4 regions of the Streptomyces sp. NPDC091272 genome follow, and region 3 is predicted to be linked to each of the others. Evidence: riboswitches for the same ligand, from Rfam matches in the RefSeq annotation. Region 3 holds a riboswitch; each other region holds the start of a gene.
What was found. A riboswitch is a leader RNA that binds a small molecule or an ion and turns the genes downstream of it on or off. The one in region 3 is predicted to bind cobalamin.
Positions count from the first base shown of each region.

Region 1: linked by a shared signal. The riboswitch ahead of ACIQM4_RS18925 (FecCD family ABC transporter permease) and the one ahead of ACIQM4_RS06050 (ribonucleoside-diphosphate reductase subunit alpha) in region 3 are both predicted to bind cobalamin.
Region 2: linked by a shared signal. The riboswitch ahead of ACIQM4_RS20615 (cobalamin biosynthesis protein) and the one ahead of ACIQM4_RS06050 (ribonucleoside-diphosphate reductase subunit alpha) in region 3 are both predicted to bind cobalamin.
Region 4: linked by a shared signal. The riboswitch ahead of metE (5-methyltetrahydropteroyltriglutamate--homocysteine S-methyltransferase) and the one ahead of ACIQM4_RS06050 (ribonucleoside-diphosphate reductase subunit alpha) in region 3 are both predicted to bind cobalamin.

Region 1 is NZ_JBIVVC010000006.1:192,739-197,672, forward strand. Features, by position in the region: gene ACIQM4_RS18910 (HPP family protein) at 1-214, shown strand, start outside; gene ACIQM4_RS18915 (ABC transporter substrate-binding protein) at 291-1,343, opposite strand; gene ACIQM4_RS18920 (ABC transporter ATP-binding protein) at 1,364-2,143, opposite strand; gene ACIQM4_RS18925 (FecCD family ABC transporter permease) at 2,143-2,952, opposite strand; cobalamin riboswitch at 3,165-3,297, opposite strand; gene ACIQM4_RS18930 (winged helix DNA-binding domain-containing protein) at 3,474-4,664, shown strand; gene ACIQM4_RS18935 (isochorismatase family protein) at 4,711-4,934, opposite strand, start outside.
Region 2 is NZ_JBIVVC010000007.1:78,810-83,743, reverse strand. Features, by position in the region: gene ACIQM4_RS20625 (putative cobaltochelatase) at 1-5, opposite strand, end outside; gene ACIQM4_RS20620 (cobyric acid synthase) at 73-1,632, opposite strand; gene ACIQM4_RS20615 (cobalamin biosynthesis protein) at 1,629-2,633, opposite strand; cobalamin riboswitch at 2,670-2,808, opposite strand; gene ACIQM4_RS20610 (hypothetical protein) at 2,928-3,149, opposite strand; gene ACIQM4_RS20605 (anion permease) at 3,163-4,416, opposite strand; gene ACIQM4_RS20600 (class II aldolase/adducin family protein) at 4,736-4,934, shown strand, end outside.
Region 3 is NZ_JBIVVC010000002.1:274,399-279,332, forward strand. Features, by position in the region: gene ACIQM4_RS06035 (DUF3311 domain-containing protein) at 1-219, shown strand, start outside; gene mctP (monocarboxylate uptake permease MctP) at 216-1,847, shown strand; gene ACIQM4_RS06045 (GNAT family N-acetyltransferase) at 1,934-2,434, shown strand; cobalamin riboswitch at 2,509-2,646, shown strand; gene ACIQM4_RS06050 (ribonucleoside-diphosphate reductase subunit alpha) at 2,786-4,934, shown strand, end outside.
Region 4 is NZ_JBIVVC010000001.1:584,211-589,144, forward strand. Features, by position in the region: gene ACIQM4_RS02270 (hypothetical protein) at 1-571, shown strand, start outside; gene metE (5-methyltetrahydropteroyltriglutamate--homocysteine S-methyltransferase) at 616-2,934, opposite strand; cobalamin riboswitch at 3,092-3,319, opposite strand; gene ACIQM4_RS02280 (ion channel protein) at 3,520-4,821, shown strand; gene ACIQM4_RS02285 (hemerythrin domain-containing protein) at 4,890-4,934, opposite strand, start outside.

The sequences.
Region 1 (4,934 bases), on a different contig from region 3:
CGTGGCGGCCGGGGTGACCCTGGCGCTGATGACGATCGGCCGCACCCCGCACTCTCCCGCGTGCGCCACCGCCGTGGTCATCGTGCTGCAGACACCGGCCCCGGGGCGGTTCGTACCGCTGCTGCTCGGGGCCGCGGTACTGATGGTGCTGACCGAGTACGTCGCCTCCCGGCTGCGGCGCGGCGCTCCGAAGTACCCCGTCTACTGGTGGTGAGAACTACTGGTGGTGAGATCTACCGGTGGTGAGATCTACCGGTGGTGAGCCGCCGTCGTCGCGCGGGCGGGCGGGCTCAGGAGCGGGTCACCCGGAGCCTCTTGAGGTCCGCGGCGAGCGAGGCGACGGCCGCGGGGTTGCGCGGGCTCTCCACCAGGTCCGCGTAGTCGAGGACGACGATCCTGTCGTTCTTGACCGCCGAGACCTGTGCGAGCGGCGGGTACGACTTCAGGAACTTCCGCTTCTGCTCGGCGGTCGTGTCACCGTAGTCGTTGATCACGATCACCTCAGGGTCCCGTTCCACCACGGTCTCCCAGCCCACCGTCGCCCAGCTGTCCTTGAGGTCCTTCATCACGTGGTCGCCGCCCGCCCTGGTGATGATGTCGTGGGGCGCGGCGTACAGGCCGGACGTGAACGGCTTGTCCTGGCCGCCGTCGTACAGGAAGACCCGCGGCCGGTCGGCCCCCTTGAGCGCCCCGGCCTGCGCGTCGGCCACCTGCTTGCGGAACTTCGTGACGAGGGCCTCGGCACGGTCCTCGACGTCGAAGACCTTCCCCAGGTTGAGCAGGTCGGTGTAGAGCGCGTCGAGCGGGGGCATCACGCCGCGGGCGGTGCCGCCCCGTCCGTTGCGGCAGGACTCGCTCAGGAGGTAGGAGTCGATGCCGACCTTCTTCAGGTCGGCGGGGGTGAATCCCTCGCCCTCGTTGAAGCCGTAGTTCCAGCCCGCGAAGACGAGGTCGGCGCGGGCGTCGAGGGCCATCTCCTTGTTGATCTGCTTCTTCGAGAGCCACTTGACCTTGTCGTAGCCGGAGCTCCAGGGGACCGAGGCGAGGTCGCCCTTGTCGTCGGGCATCACGAAGCCGGCCATGTGCTTCTCCAGGCCGAGGGCGAACATGATCTCGGTGATGCCGACGTCGTTGGTGACCACGCGCTGCGGGGCCTTGGTGTAGGTCTTCTGCTCGCCGCAGTTCTCCACGGTCACCGGGTAGTGGGAGCCGGCGGCGGCCCTGCCGTCCTGGCCCCCGGCGGCCGGGGTGACCTGAGCGCCGCAGCCGGTGAGGGCGGCGGCCGTCGCGAGGGCGAGTGCGAGGACGGCGGGGCGTACGGAATGACGCGGGGGCTTGCGCATGGGGGCGGGTCCGTTCAGGTTCAGGAGGTGGCGGGCAGAAGGCGGTCGAACAGCAGCTGTACGGCGCCGGACTCGGGGTGCGGCACCCGGTGCGCCCGTACGCCGAAGACGTCCGCGAGCAGCTCGGGCGTGAGCACGTCGTGCGGTGCGCCGTGGGCCACGATGCGGCCCGCCTCGATGACGTACAGCAGGTCGCAGTGGAGCGCCGCGAGGTTGAGGTCGTGCAGTGCGGTGAGCACGGTCAGCCCGCTGCCGCGCACCAGCGCCAGCACGTCGAGCTGCTGGGCGATGTCGAGGTGGTTGGTGGGTTCGTCGAGGACGAGCACGCGGGGCTGCTGGGCGAGCGCGCGGGCGATCAGTACGCGCTGCTTCTCGCCCCCGGAGAGGGTGAGGAAGCCGCGCTCCGCGAGGTGGGCGGCGCCGACCTCGGCCAGCGCGGTTGCGCAGACCTGCCGGTCCTCGTCGGTGGCGCGGGCCACCGACCGCTGGTGCGGCAGCCGTCCCATTGCCACCACCTCGGCGACAGTGAAGTCGAACTCGGCGGCGGCCTCCTGGGGCAGCGCGGCCAGCCGCCTGGCACCTTCGCGCGCGGTCATCGCGTGCAGGTCCTCGCCGTCGAGACTGACCGTCCCGCCGGCGGGCCGCAGCGCCCGGTAGACGCAGCGCAGCAGGGTCGACTTGCCGCTGCCGTTGGGCCCGACGAGCCCGACGAGCTGTCCGGGGCCCGCCCGCAGCGTCACGTCCTCGACCAGCCGGGCCCCCGCGATCTCGACGCTCAGTTCCTCGATGTCGACACGCATCACACGCCTCCGAAGGTGTACGAGTTGCGGCGCATCAGCAGGACGAAGCACGGCACGCCGACGGCGGCGGTGAGCACGCCCACCGGGAGCTCCACAGGCGCGAGCAGGGTGCGGGAGAGGATGTCCACCCAGACCAGCAGCACCGCGCCCGCCGGTGGGGCGACGGCCAGCAGCCTGCGGTGGTCGGCGCCGACCAGCATCCGTACGGCGTGCGGGACCCTGGCGCCGCCGAGGCTGCCGAGCAGCCACATCATGGCGCTACGGGCGGCCTCGCCGCGTTCGGCGGCGAAGACCATGAACGTGGTGATGGCCGAGAAGCCGTAGTACAGCGCGGTCCCCGTCAGCACCAGCCGCAGCGGGGTGAGCCCGCGCGGGGTGCGGGCGATCGCGTACACCAGCGCCATCGCGAGCAGCGCGGACCCGAAGGCGGCGGCCGACAGCGCCCACACCCCGAGCGCGCCGAGCGCCCCGAAGAGCAGCACTGCGTTGGCGCCGACGGCCGCACCGGACGAGATCCCGAGGACGAACGGGTCGGCCAGCGCGTTGCGCACCATGGCCTGCACGGCGACACCGATGCCGGCCAGCCCGGCCCCGACGACGGCGGCCAGCACGGCGCGCGGGAAGCGCAGTTCCCAGACGATGGTGTAAGCGGAGACCTTGTCGGCGGATATGGAACCGCCGCTCAGCCCGGCCCACAGGTACCGCACCACCTCGCCCCAGCCGAGCCCGGAAGCGCCGAGGCCCGCCCCGCAGACGAGGGAGACCAGCAGCGCTGCCCCCAGCCCGACGACGAGCACCGGCACGGACATCCGCCGTGGCGGCGCGGGTCCGGCGCCACTGCCGGCACCTGGGCGGGTACGGGTGCGGGCCTCGGGGGGCGTCGCGGAGGTGGTGGCGGAAGTGGAGGAGGAAGTGGCCACGGGCGGTTCGCCTTCGCCTCGGGCCGTGCGCTGCGCGCCGGAAGCAGCGGCCCGGGACGCGGGGCGCCCTGTGCAGCACCTCTCGCAGTCCACGGCGAATTGTCAGGAGCCTTCACCGCCGCGGGTAATCGGGCTCACGGAGCGTGGTGTTCGCTCCGCCTACCGTTGCGGGTCAGCGCCGGAATTCGACCGGACTTCCCCCGCGGGGCGCCTGCAGCTTAACGGGTCCGCACGCAGGCTCCCGCCGGGGGAAGGGGCCGGCCGAGGTGTCTGCCGGCATCCAGGGTCGTCCGCAGCAGGACCCCACGGCCCGGCTCCCGGAAGGAGCGCGGCAGGTGCTGCGCCCGCTGTCGTGGGACCGCTTTCGCGAAGGGGCTCCGCCGGGGTGCGGAACAGGCACAATCCTGTGCATGGAGATCACCGCACGCGAGCTCAACCGCGCCACCCTGGCCCGCCAACTCCTGCTGCAGCGAGAGCCGTTGAGCGTCGAGGAGGCAGTCGGACAGGTGGTCGCGCTACAGGCGCAGCACGCGCCGTCGCCGTACCTCGCCCTGTGGAACCGGATCAGCGGCTTCGACCCCGCCGACCTGGACGAGGCGTTCACGCGTGGTTCGGTGGTCAAGGCGACCCTGCTGCGGCTCACCCTGCACGCGGTGCGGGCCGACGACTACCCGGTGTTCCGCGAGGCGATGCGGCCGACCCTGCGCGCCTCGCGGCTCGGCGACCGCTTCGCGGCCACCGGTCTCACCCCCGCCGACTGCGATCTCCTCGTACCGGACCTGCTGAGTTTCGCGGACCGGCCGCGCACCGGCGCCGAGCTGGAGGCCTGGGTCGGCGAGCAGCTGGGCGTTGAGTTGCAGGCCGGCGCCTGGTGGGGGCTGCGGGCGTGTGCGCCGCTGGTCCATGTGCCGTCGGGCGGACCGTGGTCGTTCGGGGCCCGGCCCTCGTACGTGGCGGCGCACCCGCACCCGGCTCCGGCTCCTGCCCCCGTTGGCTCGCGGGCCCGGCAGACGGAGGCGGCGGAGACGGCGGTGGCAGCGCAGACGCAAGCGCTGCAGGCCCTCGTCCTGCGCTGCCTGGCCGGTTTCGGCCCGGTGACGGTGGCGGACATCGCCCAGTTCACCCAGGCGGGACGCACTGCTGTCCGTAAGGCGCTGGAATCGCTGGGCGACGCGGTCGAGCGGTTGGAAGGCCCGGCGGGCGCCGCCCTGTTCGACCTCCCCGGCGCACCGCGCCCGGCGCAGGACACTCCGGCGCCGGCCCGCCTCATGGCCATGTGGGACAGCAGCCTGCTGGCGTACGCCGACCGCAGCCGCATCATCCCGTCGGAGTACCGCCGACTGGTCATCCGTAACAACGGCGACGTACTGCCGACCCTGCTGGTCGACGGTTACGTGGCCGGGCTGTGGCGCCCCGTCGACGGCGGCATCGAGGCCACCGCCTTCCACCGGCTGACGCGCGAACAGTGGGAGCAACTCGCCGATGAGGCAAGCTCGCTGACCGCGCTTCTGGCCGACCGCGAGCCGCGCGTCTACAGCCGCTACGGCCACTGGTGGGCCAAATCTCCCGACCCGCACACCACCCGGCTGCTGCCGGGGTAACCGCCCCCTCCCGGGGCCGGCCGGGGCCGTCGCCGTCCCGGACCGGTCAGGCCTTGAGCTCGTCGACGGTGTGGACGACCGTGCCGAACAGGTCGGAGACGGTGGTCAGGCTCGCCGTCTGCAGCGCCTGCGACGAGAGCACGGAGCCGTCCGGCGCCCGGAGGGCGCGGGTCGCGGTGGCCTCGGCGACGACGGTGGGACGATGGCCGAGGTTGAAGGCACCCTGGGCGGTGAACAGTACGCACATGTGCGTCATGAACCCGGCGATCA
Region 2 (4,934 bases), on a different contig from region 3:
CTCATGCGACCTCCATAGTGGTTCCTGGCACAGCTGTCACAGCCACAACTCGCGTGGCGCGTACGGCACTTCTCATCCGCGCCCCTCGGGCGCCCCCGGCGGCACGAACGGCAGGCCGGCCGGGGCGCCCGACTCGATGAGCCGCCACAACCCGTCCGTGTCCGCGTGTTCCTCGATCAGATCGCCGAGCCTGTCCAGCTGCTCCTCGCGCAGGGCCTCGAAGCTCGTGTCCGGTGCCGGTACGAAACGCCGGCCCGCAGCCGTCGCGACCTCCCGCAGGAAGGCCCGCCGGAACCCGTCGCTCTCCAGCGACCCGTGCCAGTGCGTCCCCCACACGGCGCCCACCCGGCACCCGTCCAGGAAGGCTTCCCCACCGAGGACCTCGGCCACCCCGTGATGGATCTCGTACGCCTCGACGGCCTCGCCGAGCGCCTCGCCCACCGGCCGGGTGAGCGTCTTCTCGCGGGCGAAGCGCACCCGTACCGGCAGCAGGCCCAGCCCCTCGACCACCCCGGCGCGCGACTCGACCTCGTCCTCGATGCGGGTGCCGAGCAGCTGGTACCCGCCGCAGATCCCCAGCACCGGCAGCCCCTCGGCGGCCCGCCGCAGCAGCGCGTCCGCGAGGCCGCGCTCCCGCAGCCACCGCAGCGCCCCCACCGTGCCGCGGGTGCCGGGCACGACCACCAGGTCCGCGTCGGCCAGCTCCTCCGCGCGGTCCACGAACCGCACGACCACACCCGGTTCGGCGGCCAGCGCGTCCACGTCGGTGAAGTTGGACATCAGCGGCACCGCGCACACCGCGACCCGCAGCACGTCCTCGCCGACCGGCGGCGCCACCACGGACTCGCGCACCGCACCGCGCAGCGACACCCGCAGGCCGTCCTCCTCGTCGATGCCGAGCCCGTGCGCGAACGGCAGCACGCCGTACGTCCTGCGCCCGGTCAGGTCCTCCAGCATCTCCAGGCCAGGCTCCAGGAGCGAGACATCACCCCGGAACTTGTTCACCAGGTAGCCCGCCACCAGCCGCTGGTCCTCCCGCGCGAGCAGCGCGGTGGTGCCGAAGAACGACGCGAAGACGCCCCCGCGGTCGATGTCCCCGACCACCACCACCGGGAAGTCCGCGGCCCGTGCGATCCCCATGTTCACGATGTCGGTACGGCGCAGATTGATCTCCGCCGGGCTTCCGGCGCCCTCGCAGATCACCGCGTCGTACTGGTCGCGCAGTTCGGCCAGGCACTCGGTGACCGTCCCGAGCAGCGCCTCGCGGTGCCCGCCCTGCACGCCCTTGCCGTACGTCCTGCCGCCCGCCGTGCCGAAGAAGCCGCGGGCGCTCATCTCGCCGACCGGCTTGCCGAGCAGCACCACCTGACTCGACCTGTCGCTGCCCGGTTTGAGCAGCACCGGGTTCATCAGGGCGCTCGGCTCGACCCGCGCGGCCTGTGCCTGCATCGCCTGGGCGCGCCCGATCTCCGCGCCCTCACGGGTCACGAAGGAGTTCAGCGACATGTTCTGCGCCTTGAACGGGGCGACCTTCACCCCTTGGCGCACCAGCCACCGGCAGATCCCCGCCGTGACCACGCTCTTGCCCGCGTCCGACGTGGTCCCCGCGACCAGCAGCCCGCCACCGCTCATGAGTTACGTCCCTTCACGTACGCGTGCCCGTACGAAGCGGCCAGCCGGCCCGCCGCGCACACGGCCAACGCCAGCAGATTCACCCGGCGCGACAGCCGCACCGCACGCTCGATGTCCGGTACGTCCACGGGACGCCCGCTCTTCCCGTTCAGCACCGCACGGTGCTCCACCCGGCCCGCGTAGGAGAGCGTGCCGCCGAGGGTGACGCCCAGGGCGCCCGCGAACGAGGCCTCCACCGGGCCCGCGTTGGGGCTCGGGTGGTGTGCGGCGTCCGCGCGCCATGCCCGCAAAGCGCCCCGGGGGTCACCCCCCGCGAGCACGGCCAGCGCGGCCGTCAGCCGGGCGCCGGGCCAGCCCGCGAGGTCGTCGAGGCGCGCCGATGCCCACCCGTACCGCAGATGGTGCGGCGACCTGTGGCCGACCATCGCGTCCAGGGTGTTCACCGCCCGGAAGGCCACCAGCCCCGGCACGCCGGCGACCGCGCCCCACACCAGCGCGCCCACCACCGCGTCCGAGGTGTTCTCGGCGACCGACTCCACGACGGCGCGCGCCATCTGCTGTCCGTCCAGGGCCTGCGGGTCGCGCCCGCACAGGTGCGGCAGCCGCTCGCGGGCGACGTCGAGGTCCCCCGCGGCCAGGGCCCCGCCGACCGCGCGGGCCTCCCGCCCCAGCGACGTACCACCGACGACCGACCAGGTGACGGCGGCGGTCAGGGCGACGGACGCGGCGGGCGAGCGGCGCACGGCGCGCGCGGCGAGCGCGGCGGCGCCCGTGGCCCCGCCCACGCAGAGCAGGGTGTGCAGGGCGCCCCGGCCGCGGTGGTCGCGCCACAGCGCCCGCTCGACCGCGGCTGCGGCCCGCCCGAAGGCGGCGACGGGATGGCCCCTGCGGGGGTCGCCGAGCAGCAGGTCGCCGAGGAGTCCGGCGGCGGCGCCGTACGCGAAGACGCGGGCGGGACTCGGGCAGGGGGCGGCTGGACCGCGGGTTCCGCAGCCGGGCATGGCGATGTGTCCTTAACTCAGGGTCCGCGCCCTGGTTCGACGTGACGAGCGGCTGGGAGTTCCTGGCTTCCGTACGGCCCTCGCGGGACGTACGTGACAGTGGCGGGACCGCGCCGGATTCGCACCGGCTTCCTCTCCATGCCGCCGTATTGGCTCCGGCAGTCCACCACGCTCCGCGAACAGCCGTCAACCTGGGGTTGACCTGCGGCGCTCCCCGCGTGCACCGGCCCGCCCGGGGGCGCACGCAGAACCGCCCCGCGCACGAGGCACGGGGCGGCGGGGGCGGAGCGAGGATCAGGCGACGATCAGGAAGATTCCGTATGCCACGGCCGCCGCGCAGAGCGCGAAGCAGGCGTAGGCGCCGGTACGTGCCACGGTCGCGGAGCCGCCCGAGGCGGTGGCGCCCTCCTGCTTGGAGAGCCCCACGATGCCGAGGGTGAACAGGCCCACCAGGCCCACGGTGGCCACGAGGCTGACGCCGAAGACGGTGCCGAGAGCTGCCCAGTCGATGTTCATGTCGTGTGCGTCCTTAGACCGATGCGGCCGGGCGGGCCGCCTCGGCGGGGGAGTGGAGGGTGGCCTTTATGTCGTCCGTGTCGTGCAGCAGGACACCGGCCGGGGGCGGGGTGACCGCGGCGACGGCGGCGGTGACGACGCCCGCGGGCTCGCCGGACGTCTCCAGGTCGTCGGCGGTGACGTTGGTGTGGTCGACCGGCTTGCGGCGCGACAGGGCCCAGATCACACCCGAGCCCGCGACCAGCAGGACGGCCACGGCGGTGACGCCCCAGGCGCCCTGACCCGTCAGGAACTCCGCGGCGGCGGCGACCAGACCCGCGGCGGGCAGCGTCAGGCCCCAGGCGACGAACATCCGGGTCGCGGTCGACCAGCGGACCACGCCGCCCTTGCGGCCGAGGCCCGCGCCCATCACGGAGCCGGAGCAGACCTGGGTGGTGGAGAGGGAGAAGCCGAGGTGCGAGGAGGCCAGGATGACCGTCGCGGCGCCGGTCTGGGCGGCGAAGCCCTGCGGCGGACGGAGGTCGGTGAGGCCCTTGCCCATGGTGCGGATGATGCGCCAGCCGCCCAGGTACGTACCGGCGGCGATGGCCACACCGGCCGAGACGATGACCCACAGGGGCGGGTTGGAGCCGGGGGCCAGCACGTTTCCGGTGACCAGGGCCAGGGTGATGACACCCATCGTCTTCTGGGCGTCGTTGGTGCCGTGCGCGAGGGAGACGAGGCCGGCGGAGGCGATCTGGCCCGCGCGGTAACCCTTGGCGGTGGCCTTCTCGTCGGTCCTGGACGCCAGCTTGAAGGTGAGCTTCGTGGCGAGGTACGCGGCGACGCCGGCCACCAGCGGCGCGGCGATCGCGGGCAGCAGCACCTTGGTGATGACGACGCTGCCGTTGACCCCCGAGGTACCCACCGACATCAAGGTGGCGCCGATGAGGCCGCCGAAGAGTGCGTGGGAGGAACTGGACGGCAGACCGATCAGCCAGGTCAACAGGTTCCAGAGGATGGCGCCGACCAGCGCCGCGAAGATCACTTCCGTCGTGATGCCGCTCTCGTTGATGAGCCCGCCGGAGATCGTCTTGGCGACCTCGACGGAGAGGAAAGCACCAACGAGGTTGAGCACGGCGGACATGGCCACCGCCGTCTTGGGCTTGAGTGCGCCGGTCGAGATGGTCGTGGCCATCGCGTTGGCAGTGTCGTGGAAACCGTTCGTGAAGTCGAACACGAGAGCGGTCACGATCACGATTCCGAGAAGGAGCGTGATGTGTTCCATTTACCCAGGCAATCGTTTGAGGTCAGTGGCAGTTGGAACGTAGGCAACCTGAGTGAACGGAAGATGAACTGGGCAGGGCGCCCCGGTGACTCGAAACGCCGCACCGCCGTTCCGGATTTCACCGCAACGGTCGCGCGGCGGTCACTCGCCGGGCGGGGCTTGGGAGCCAACGCCGCGCGGAGGTGTTCCACCGACCGTGTGAGCCGTGGAAGAGATTCCGGTCACCCGGAAGAGAGCGGGCCCCGCAGCCTCGGTCCGCGGTGCGTTTACGGGGCCTCGGAACCGGTGCGCGCCGCCGGGTGCTGGCAGGATGCGGCGCATGGCGACGGAGCAGACGCAACGGGCAGGGTCGGCGGGACCGCGGGACGAAGAAGGGGACCCGGTCGCGCGGGGCCGGCGGGAGGGCGCAGGGGACGAAGGGGACCCGGTCGCGCGGGCCTGGCGGGAGGGCGCAGGGGACGAAGGGGACCCGGTCGCGCGGGCCTGGCGGGACCTGGTGGCCGCCGCGCGCCGCTCGG
Region 3 (4,934 bases):
TTCGTGGCGATGCTGTGGGTGGGTTCGTACGCGAAGGTGGAACCGACCTTCGTCGGCGTGCCCTTCTTCTACTGGTACCAGATGCTGTGGGTGCTGATCTCGACCGCGCTCACGATGGTCGCGTACGTCCTGTGGCAGCGCGACCAGCGCGCCCGTAAGGCCGCCAGGCCCGCGTCCAGGCAGTCAGGTCCGAGCGCGCAGGGTGGTGCGTCCAAGTGAACGACGGCGTGAACGGCGTCGCACTCGCCGTCTTCATCTTCTTCTTCCTGGCCGTCACGGTCATGGGCTTCATGGCCGCGCGCTGGCGCAAGGCCGAGAACGAGCAGAGCCTCGACGAATGGGGCCTGGGCGGACGGTCGTTCGGCACCTGGGTCACCTGGTTCCTGCTCGGCGGCGACCTCTACACGGCCTACACCTTCGTGGCCGTACCGGCAGCCGTCTACGCGGCGGGGGCGGCCGGCTTCTTCGCCGTCCCGTACACGATCCTCGTCTACCCGCTGATCTTCACCTTCCTGCCCCGGCTCTGGTCGGTGTCGCACAAGCACGGCTACGTCACCACCTCGGACTTCGTCCGCGGCCGGTTCGGCTCCAAGGGCCTGTCGCTGGCCGTCGCGGTCACCGGCATCCTCGCCACCATGCCCTACATCGCGCTCCAACTGGTCGGAATCCAGGCCGTCCTGGACGTGATGGGCATCGGCGGCACCGAGTCCACGCACTGGTTCATCAAGGACCTGCCGCTGCTGATCGCGTTCGCGGTGCTCGCCGCGTACACCTACTCCTCGGGCCTGCGCGCGCCCGCACTGATCGCGTTCGTGAAGGACGGACTGATCTACCTGGTCATCGTCGTCGCGATCATCTACATCCCGATCAAGCTCGGTGGCTTCGACGCCATCTTCTCGGCGGCCCAGGAGAAGTTCAGCACCCCGGGCGCGGACGGCAAGCCGACCGGCGCGCTAACCCCGGGCCACACCGGTCAGTGGACCTACGCGACCCTGGCCCTCGGCTCCGCGCTCGCGCTCTTCATGTATCCGCACTCGATCACCGCCACGCTCTCCTCCAAGAGCCGCAACGTGATCCGCCGCAACACCACCATCCTGCCGCTGTACTCGCTGATGCTGGGACTGCTCGCGATACTCGGGTTCATGGCGATCGCCGCCGGGATCAAGGTGAAGAACGGCCAGTTGGCGATCCCGCAGCTGTTCGAGAACATGTTCCCCGACTGGTTCACCGGCGTCGCCTTCGCCGCGATCGGCATCGGCGCACTCGTCCCGGCGGCCATCATGTCGATCGCCGCCGCGAACCTCTTCACCCGCAACATCTACAAGGACTTCATCAAGCCGGACGCGACCCCGGCGCAGGAGACCAAGGTCTCCAAGCTGGTCTCGCTGCTGGTGAAGGTGGGCGCGCTCGTCTTCGTCCTCACCATGGACAAGACGGTCGCGATCAACTTCCAGCTGCTGGGCGGCATCTGGATCCTGCAGACGATGCCCGCACTGGTCGGCGGCCTGTTCACCCGCTGGTTCCACCGCTGGGCGCTGCTGGCCGGCTGGGCCGTCGGCATGGTCTACGGCACGCTGGCCGCCTACGGCGTCGCCTCGCCCACCCAGAAGCACTTCGGCGGCTCCAACGCCGCGATCCCGGGCATCGGCGAGATCGGCTACATCGGCCTCACCGCGTTCCTGCTGAACGTCCTGGTCACCGTGGTGCTCACCTTCGTCCTGCGGGCCCTCAAGGCCCCCGACGGCATCGACGAGACCAGCCCGTCCGACTACACGGCGGACGCGGGCGACCCGGGCGTCAAGGTCGAGCTGCCGCCGGCCACGGCGGGCGCCCCCGGCGGTCACTGACCCGCTCAGGCACAGCGCGTGCGGCCCGGCGCTCCACCCCTCGGAACGGGGTGGGCGCCGGGCCCTCGTCGTTGCACACTCCCCCCATGGACATTGCAATCCGGCCCGCCCGACCCGCCGAACACACCGAGGTGGGCGAACTCACCGCCCGCGCCTACCTGGACGACGGCCTCCTCACCTACGGCGAGGAGGACGACTACCTGCCCGTGCTGCGGGACGCCGCCACCCGCGCCGCCCACGCCGAACTGCTGGTGGCCACCGACCCCGAGGGCACGCTCCTCGGCACCGTCACCTACGCCCCGCAGGGCAGCCCGATGCAGGACATCGCCGGCCCCGGCGAGGCCGAGTTCCGGATGCTCGCGGTCGCCCGCCGGGCCAGGGGCCGCGGCGCAGGCGAGGCGCTCGTCCGCGCCTGCGTCGCCCGTGCGAGGGCGGAGGAGGGCGTCGTACGGGTGGTGATGTCCACCCAGCCGGCCATGCGCGGCGCACATCGGATCTACGAGCGGCTGGGCTTCGTACGCACCCCGGAGCGGGACTGGGACCCGGTGCCTGGACTGACCCTGTTCACCTACGAACGGCCCCTCTGAGCCCCTTCTGAACCGCTTGCGCATATGAAGTCTCGCGACTCGCGACACTAGATGTGGTGGGGTCTTCGTCCAGCACCCACCACATGTATGCTCGTGCTCGCTGTCGCCGCAGGGAAATCCGGTGCGAATCCGGAACTGTCCCGCAACGGTGTGTCATGTGCGCTTTTGCGTACCGCCAAGTCCGAGGACCTGCCGACAGCGCGTCCGGCTCGACCGAACCGGACACCGATACGTCCGGGTCTCGCGGTTGGGCCGGTGGACGCCAGGCGACGCGTGCCCTTTTCCGGGGTGCCGTGCGCTCGCGCGCCCCCTCCGCCGCAGGCCCAGCGCCGAGCGAGGGAGAGCCCCCACGTGACCATCGCGCCAGTCGATCCGGCCGCCCAGGCAGTACAGGGCAACGAAGGAAACCAGGACGCGCCCGGGACCGCGCTCCTGCGCACCCTGACCGACCTGACCGCCGACCTGCCCGACACCGACCCCGGCCGGGTCGCCGCCGCCGCCCTGCGTGGGCGCAACGCCCGTTCGGACGCCGCGGAGCTCAGGTCGCTCGCCACCGAGGCCGCCGCGGGCCTGATCTCCGAGGACCCCGCCTACTCGCGCCTCGCGGCCCGTCTCCTCGCCCGTACGATCCGGGACGAGGCGGCCACCCAGGGCGTGAACTGCTTCTCGGAGTCCGTCTCCGTCGGTCACCGCGAAGGGCTCATCGCGGACCGCACGGCCGACTTCGTCACCCGGCACGCGGCCGCGCTGGACGAGCTGGTCGACCTGGAAGGCGACGACCGCTTCGAGTACTTCGGTCTGCGTACCGTCTACAGCCGCTACCTGCTCCGCCACCCGATCACCCGCCAGGTCGTCGAGACCCCGCAGCACTTCATGCTGCGCGTGGCCTCCGGCCTCGCCGAGGACGACAGCACGCGGGCACTGGCCGAGGTCGCCTCGCTCTACCGGCTGATGAGCCGGCTGGACTACCTCCCGTCCTCGCCGACGCTCTTCAACTCCGGCACCCGCCACCCGCAGATGTCGTCCTGCTACCTCCTCGACTCGCCGATGGACGAGCTGGACTCGATCTACGACCGCTACCACCAGGTCGCCCGCCTCTCCAAGCACGCCGGCGGCATCGGCCTCTCGTACTCCCGCATCCGCGCCCGCGGTTCACTGATCCGCGGCACCAACGGGCACTCCAACGGCATCGTGCCGTTCCTGAAGACCCTGGACGCCTCGGTCGCCGCGGTGAACCAGGGCGGCCGCCGCAAGGGCGCCGCCGCCGTCTACCTGGAGACCTGGCACGCGGACGTCGAGGAGTTCCTGGAGCTGCGCGACAACACCGGCGAGGACGCCCGCCGCACCCACAACCTGAACCTCGCCCACTGGATCCCGGACGAGTTCATGCGCCGCGTCGACCAGGACGGCAGCTGGTCGCTGTTCTCACCCGCCGACGTCCCCGAGTTGGTCGACCTGTGGGGCGGGGAGTTCGACGCCGCGTACCGCAAGGCCGAGGCGGCGGGGCTGGCCAAGAAGTCGATGCCCGCCCGTGAGCTGTACGGCCGCATGATGCGCACCCTCGCGCAGACCGGCAACGGCTGGATCACCTTCAAGGACGCCTCCAACCGGACCGCCAACCAGACGGCGGAGCCGGGCCACACGGTCCACTCCTCCAACCTGTGCACCGAGATCCTCGAAGTGACGAACGACGGCGAGACGGCCGTCTGCAACCTCGGTTCGGTCAACCTGGGTGCCTTCGTCGACACCGAGGCCGGCAGCATCGACTGGGACCGCCTGGACGAGACCGTCCGTACGGCCGTCACCTTCCTCGACCGCGTGGTGGACATCAACTTCTACCCGACCGAGCAGGCCGGGAACTCCAACTCCAGGTGGCGCCCGGTCGGCCTGGGCGCGATGGGCCTCCAGGACGTCTTCTTCCAGCTGAAGCTGCCGTTCGACTCCCCCGAGGCCGCCGCGCTCTCCACGAGGATCGCCGAGCGGATCATGCTGGCCGCGTACGAGGCGTCCTGCGACCTCGCCGAGCGCTCCGGCCCGCTGCCCGCCTGGGAGAAGACCCGCACCGCCCGCGGCGTGCTGCACCCCGACCACTACGGTGTCGAGTTCTCCTGGCCGGAGCGCTGGGAGGCCCTGCGCGCCCGCATCGCCAGGACCGGCATGCGCAACTCGCTCCTGCTCGCCATCGCGCCGACGGCCACCATCGCCTCGATCGCCGGTGTGTACGAGTGCATCGAGCCGCAGGTCTCCAACCTCTTCAAGCGCGAGACCCTCTCCGGCGAGTTCCTCCAGGTCAACTCCTACCTGGTCCGCGACCTGAAGGCGCTCGGCGTCTGGGACGCGCAGACCCGCGAGGCGCTGCGCGAGGCGTCCGGCTCGGTCCAGGGGTTCAACTGGATCCCGGCCGAGGTCCGCGACCTGTACCGCACCGCCTGGGAGATCCCGCAGCGCGGCCTGATCGACATGGCCGCCGCCCGCACCCCGTACCTCGACCAGTCGCAGT
Region 4 (4,934 bases), on a different contig from region 3:
CCCGCACCAGAGCCCGCCCCCCGACGGCCGCGGGAACCGGCCGCCGGAGAGCCGCCGCCGGGTGATCGTGCGGCGTACGGTCACCGCGGTCATCATCGTGCTGCTCATCGGCATCCCGGCCGGCTATCTGCTCGTCTCCGCCGAACAGAGCCGCGACAGCGGCCGCAACAAGGAGCGCGAGGCCGCGGCGGGGGGCCTCACCGTCGGCTGGCCCTCCCAGGTGCAGCGACGGATCTACCACCTGCCGATCCCGCTGATGGCCCAGAACCTCGCGTACTACGAGACCAACAACTGGAAGACCAGCCGGATGCACGTCCGGTTCGCCACCACCCCCGCGGACCTCGACACCTTCCTCAAGGACGTGGGCACCTCGGCCGGCGCCCTCAAGGAGGGCACGGTCAGCATCCGCGAGCACGACCGGACCACCGTCGGCTGGGTCTTCACCCCCGGCCGCAAGTGGTCGGGCCTGACCTACCGGCAGAAGGCCCCGCTGCCCACCCTGGACATCACGGTCGACCGCACCGTCCCCGAGCGCCCCTGGGTGTACGCGGTCTCCACCGCGAGTCCCTGAGCGGACCGGGAAGGACCCGGCCCGCCAGGGGCCCGCTCCGCGGATCAGGACCCGGAGAGTTCCGAGCGCACGGTGCGGGCCGCGGTCACCAGGTTCTCCAGCGAGGCCCGGGTCTCGGGCCAGCCGCGGGTCTTCAGACCGCAGTCCGGGTTGACCCACAGCCGCTCCGCCGGAATGGCCTCAAGGCCCTTGCGCAGGAGGTCCGCCGCCTCCTGCGCGGAGGGGACGCGCGGCGAGTGGATGTCGTAGACACCGGGACCCGCCTCGCGCGGGTAGCCGTGCGCGGCCAGCTCCCTGGCGACCTGCATGTGCGAGCGCGCCGCCTCCAGGCTGATGACGTCCGCGTCGAGGTCGTCGATGGCCTGGACGATGTCACCGAACTCCGCGTAGCACATGTGGGTGTGGATCTGGGTCTCTGCGCGTACCCCGCCGGTGCTCAGCCGGAAGGACTCCGTCGCCCAGGCCAGGTACGCGGTGTGGTCGGCGGCACGAAGCGGCAGGGTCTCGCGGAGCGCCGGCTCGTCGACCTGGATGACCGAGGTGCCGGCGGCCTCCAGGTCCCCGACCTCGTCCCGCAGGGCCAGGGCGACCTGGCGTGCGGTGTCGCCGAGCGGCTGGTCGTCCCGTACGAACGACCAGGCGAGCATCGTCACGGGACCGGTCAGCATCCCCTTGACCGGGCGGTCGGTGAGGGAGTTCGCGTAACTCGTCCAGCGCACCGTCATCGGCTCCGGACGGGAGATGTCACCGGCGAGTACCGGCGGGCGCACGTAGCGGGTGCCGTACGACTGGACCCAGCCGTGCTGGGTGGCCAGATATCCCGTCAGCTGCTCGGCGAAGTACTGCACCATGTCGTTGCGCTCGGGTTCGCCGTGCACGAGGACGTCGATGCCGGCCTTCTCCTGGAAGGCCAGGACGTCCCGGATCTCCGCCTCGATGCGCTCCTCGTAGCCCGCCGTGTCGATGCGCCCGGTCCTGAGGTCGGCGCGGGCCGCCCGCAACTCGGTGGTCTGCGGGAACGAGCCGATCGTGGTCGTCGGGAGCAGCGGCAGGCCGAGCGCGGCGCGCTGGGCCGCGGCCCGCTCCTCGTACGGCGCCGAACGCCGGCCGTCCGCGCCGGTGACGGCGGCAACCCGGGACCGTACCGCCGGGTCGCGGGTGATGGGGGAGTGGGCGCGGGAGGCCAGGTCGGCCCGGTTGACCGCGAGTTCCGCGGTGATTGCCGCGGTGCCCTGGGCCAGCCCCTTGGTCAGGGTGACGATCTCGGCGCTCTTCTGCCGGGCGAAGGCCAGCCAGCGCAGGATCTGCGGGTCGACGTCGCGCTCGGCGGCGGCGTCCAGCGGGACGTGCAGCAACGAGCAGGAGGCGGCCACGTCGACCCGCCCGGCGAGGCCGAGCAGGGTACCGAGGGTGGCCAGCGACTTCTCGAAGTCGTTGATCCAGATGTTGCGGCCGTCGACGACACCTGCGACGAGACGCTTGCCAGGCAGCCCGCCGACGGCGGCCAGCGCCTCCAGGTTGGCCGCCGCGGGACCGGTGAAGTCCAGTGCGAGACCCTCGACCGGGGCCTTGGCGAGTACCGGCAGGGCGTCGCCGAGCCGGTCGAAGTACGAGGCGACGAGCAGCAGCGGCCGGTCGGTGAGAGCGCCCAGGTCGCGGTAGGCGCGCTCGGCCGCGCTCAGCTCGGCGGGGGCGCGGTCCTGGACCAGCGCCGGCTCGTCCAGCTGCACCCACTGCGCCCCGGCCGCCCGCAGGTCGGCGAGCACCTCGGCGTACACCGGGAGCAGCCGGTCGAGCAGGGTCAGCGGTTCGAAGTCGGCGGCCACGCCGGGAGCGGGCTTGGCCAGCAGCAGATAGGTGACGGGGCCGACGAGTACGGGCCGCGCGTCGTGACCGAGCGCGAGAGCCTCCTGGAACTCGGCGACCTGCTTGGTGGAGTCCGCAGTGAAGACCGTGCCGGGCCCCAACTCGGGCACCAGGTAGTGGTAGTTGGTGTCGAACCACTTGGTCATCTCCAGGGGTGCCACGTCCTGGTTGCCGCGGGCCATGGCGAAGTACCCGTCCAGCACGTCGGCTTCGACGGCCGCACGGTGGCGGGCGGGGACGGCGCCGACCATGACACTGGTGTCCAGGACGTGGTCGTAGTACGAGAAGTCACCGGTGGGCACCTCGTGGAGGCCGGCCTCGGCCAGCTGCCGCCAGTTGGTGCGGCGCAGCTCCCGTGCGCTCTCCCGGAGGGCGTCGGCGGTGACCTTGCCCTTCCAGTAGCCCTCGACGGCCTTCTTCAGCTCCCGGTTGCCGCCCTGGCGGGGGTAGCCGTACACGGTGGACCGTGCTGCCGCTGCTGCGGACTTCGCTGTCACGGAAATCTCCTTCGCGAGATGACTCCTGAGAATCCCGGAGACGGATCACGGACGCGAAGGGTGACGGAACCGGGCAAAGGCGCGCGACGGGCGCGGTCCTTCGCCTGATGTGTACGCCGACCCGCCCACGAGGTCACCGGGATGTCCGTACGCGAGGGGTCGCGTACGGGCAACGGGCAGGTCTTCGGACTCGCGGGCACTTCTGCCGGTGTTGCTCCGGCAGGTTCCTACTGGCCGTCGCTTCCCAGGTCCTTGGCCGGACCCAGTGCGTATGACGGCGGTCGTTCCCACTCACCGCTGCGGGGCAGTCCCGGATTCCCACCGGGTTCCCTCTTGCGACGCGCCTGCCTGGCGGGCAGGGCGAACCAGTTGCACCCGACACCCTAGGCGCCCGCGGCCCCGACGGTCACCGCGGTCCACACGGCGGACCGTGACATCGGACACGGATCGCGTGACGGTACGGGGGGGATCGCGTGACGGTACGGGCGCGGGGGGTACCTGCCCCGGCGGCCCCGGCGGAGGAAAGCCCTGTGAAACACCCACAAAGAACAATCCAGTTGAAATGCCTGCAAATAGGGTGACGCGGTGAGCACCTCAGCCGATGTCACGCCGCCCCCGCCCCCGGTCCCGCCCGCAGTCTCCGCCCGCACCCTGCTGCCCCTCGTGGTGCCCGCGCTCGTGGTGGGCGTCGGTTGCAGCCTGCTCTTCCTCGCGGTCAGCGCGCTCGCCGAGGAACTTCAGGAGGTCCTCTGGACGGATCTGCCCGACGCGCTCGGCATCGGCGGGTACTCGGCGCTGTGGATGATCGTGATGCTCACCTCCACCGGTGTGCTGGTCGGGCTCGTCGTGTGGAAAGCGCCCGGAGGAGCGGGCCCCGACCCGGCCACGCTCGGTCTCGGCGAGGAGGAACCGCTGCGGCCCTACGTGGTGCCGGGGCTGCTGGTCGCCAACGCCCTGATGCTCGCCGGAGGTCCGAGCCTCGGCCCGGAGAACCCGATCATCGCCGCCAACGTGGCGCTCGCCTTCTGGCTCGGCACCAAGGCGCTGCCGGGAGCTCCGGGTCAGCTGTGGATGTCGCTCGCCACCGCGGCGACACTCGGCGCCCTCTTCGGTACCCCGGTCGCCGCCGCGCTCGTGGTCTCCGAGGCGCTGGCGGGGCGGCCCATGCCGGTGAAGGGTTCCCTGTGGGACAACCTCTTCGGCCCGTTGCTCGCCGCGGCGGCAGGGTCGCTGACGACGACCCTGCTCGCCTCGCCCTCCTTCGACCTGGGCCTCCCGCCCTTCGGCCGGCCGGATTGGGGCGACCTGCTGGCCGCGATCGTGGTCGCCTGCGCCGCCGCGGTGCTCGGCATGGTCGCCGTCCTCCTCTTCCCCTACGTGCACCGCGCCTTCGGGAGCCTGCGGCACCCGATGCTGATGCTGCCGCTCGGCGGGCTCGTACTCGGCCTGCTCGGCGCACTGGGCGGGCAGCTCACCCTGTTCAAGGGGCTGCACGAGGTCGGCGAGCTTGCTGCGGACCCGGACGGCCGGTCGGCCGGACAGTTCGCCGGGCTCGCGGTGGTGAAGCTGGTGGCGCTGCTGGTCGCGGCGGCCTGTGGGTTCCGGGGCGGACGGATCTTTCCGGCCGTGTTCGTCGGCGCCGCGTTCGGTCTCTGCGTGCACGCGCTCGTGCCGGGCGTGCACCCCTCGGTCGGCATCGCGGCGGGTGTGCTCGGCATGCTGCTCGCGATCACCCGGCAGGGGTGGATCAGCCTCTTCACCGCCGCCGTGCTCGTGTCGTCGCCCGCGATCATCGCGCTCATGTGCATCGCGTCCCTGCCCGCCTGGCTCCTGGTGACGGGCCGCCCCCAGATGCAACTGACCGAGGACGGCACGCCGTTGCGGTGAGAGGGCGACGCGCCCGGGCGTCGACCTCGGCAGGGGAGCGGCGGCACGTCACCCGGCCTCCTCCCGCCTCAGGAGTTCTTGACGACCTTGCGCACATTCTCGACCGTGCCGCA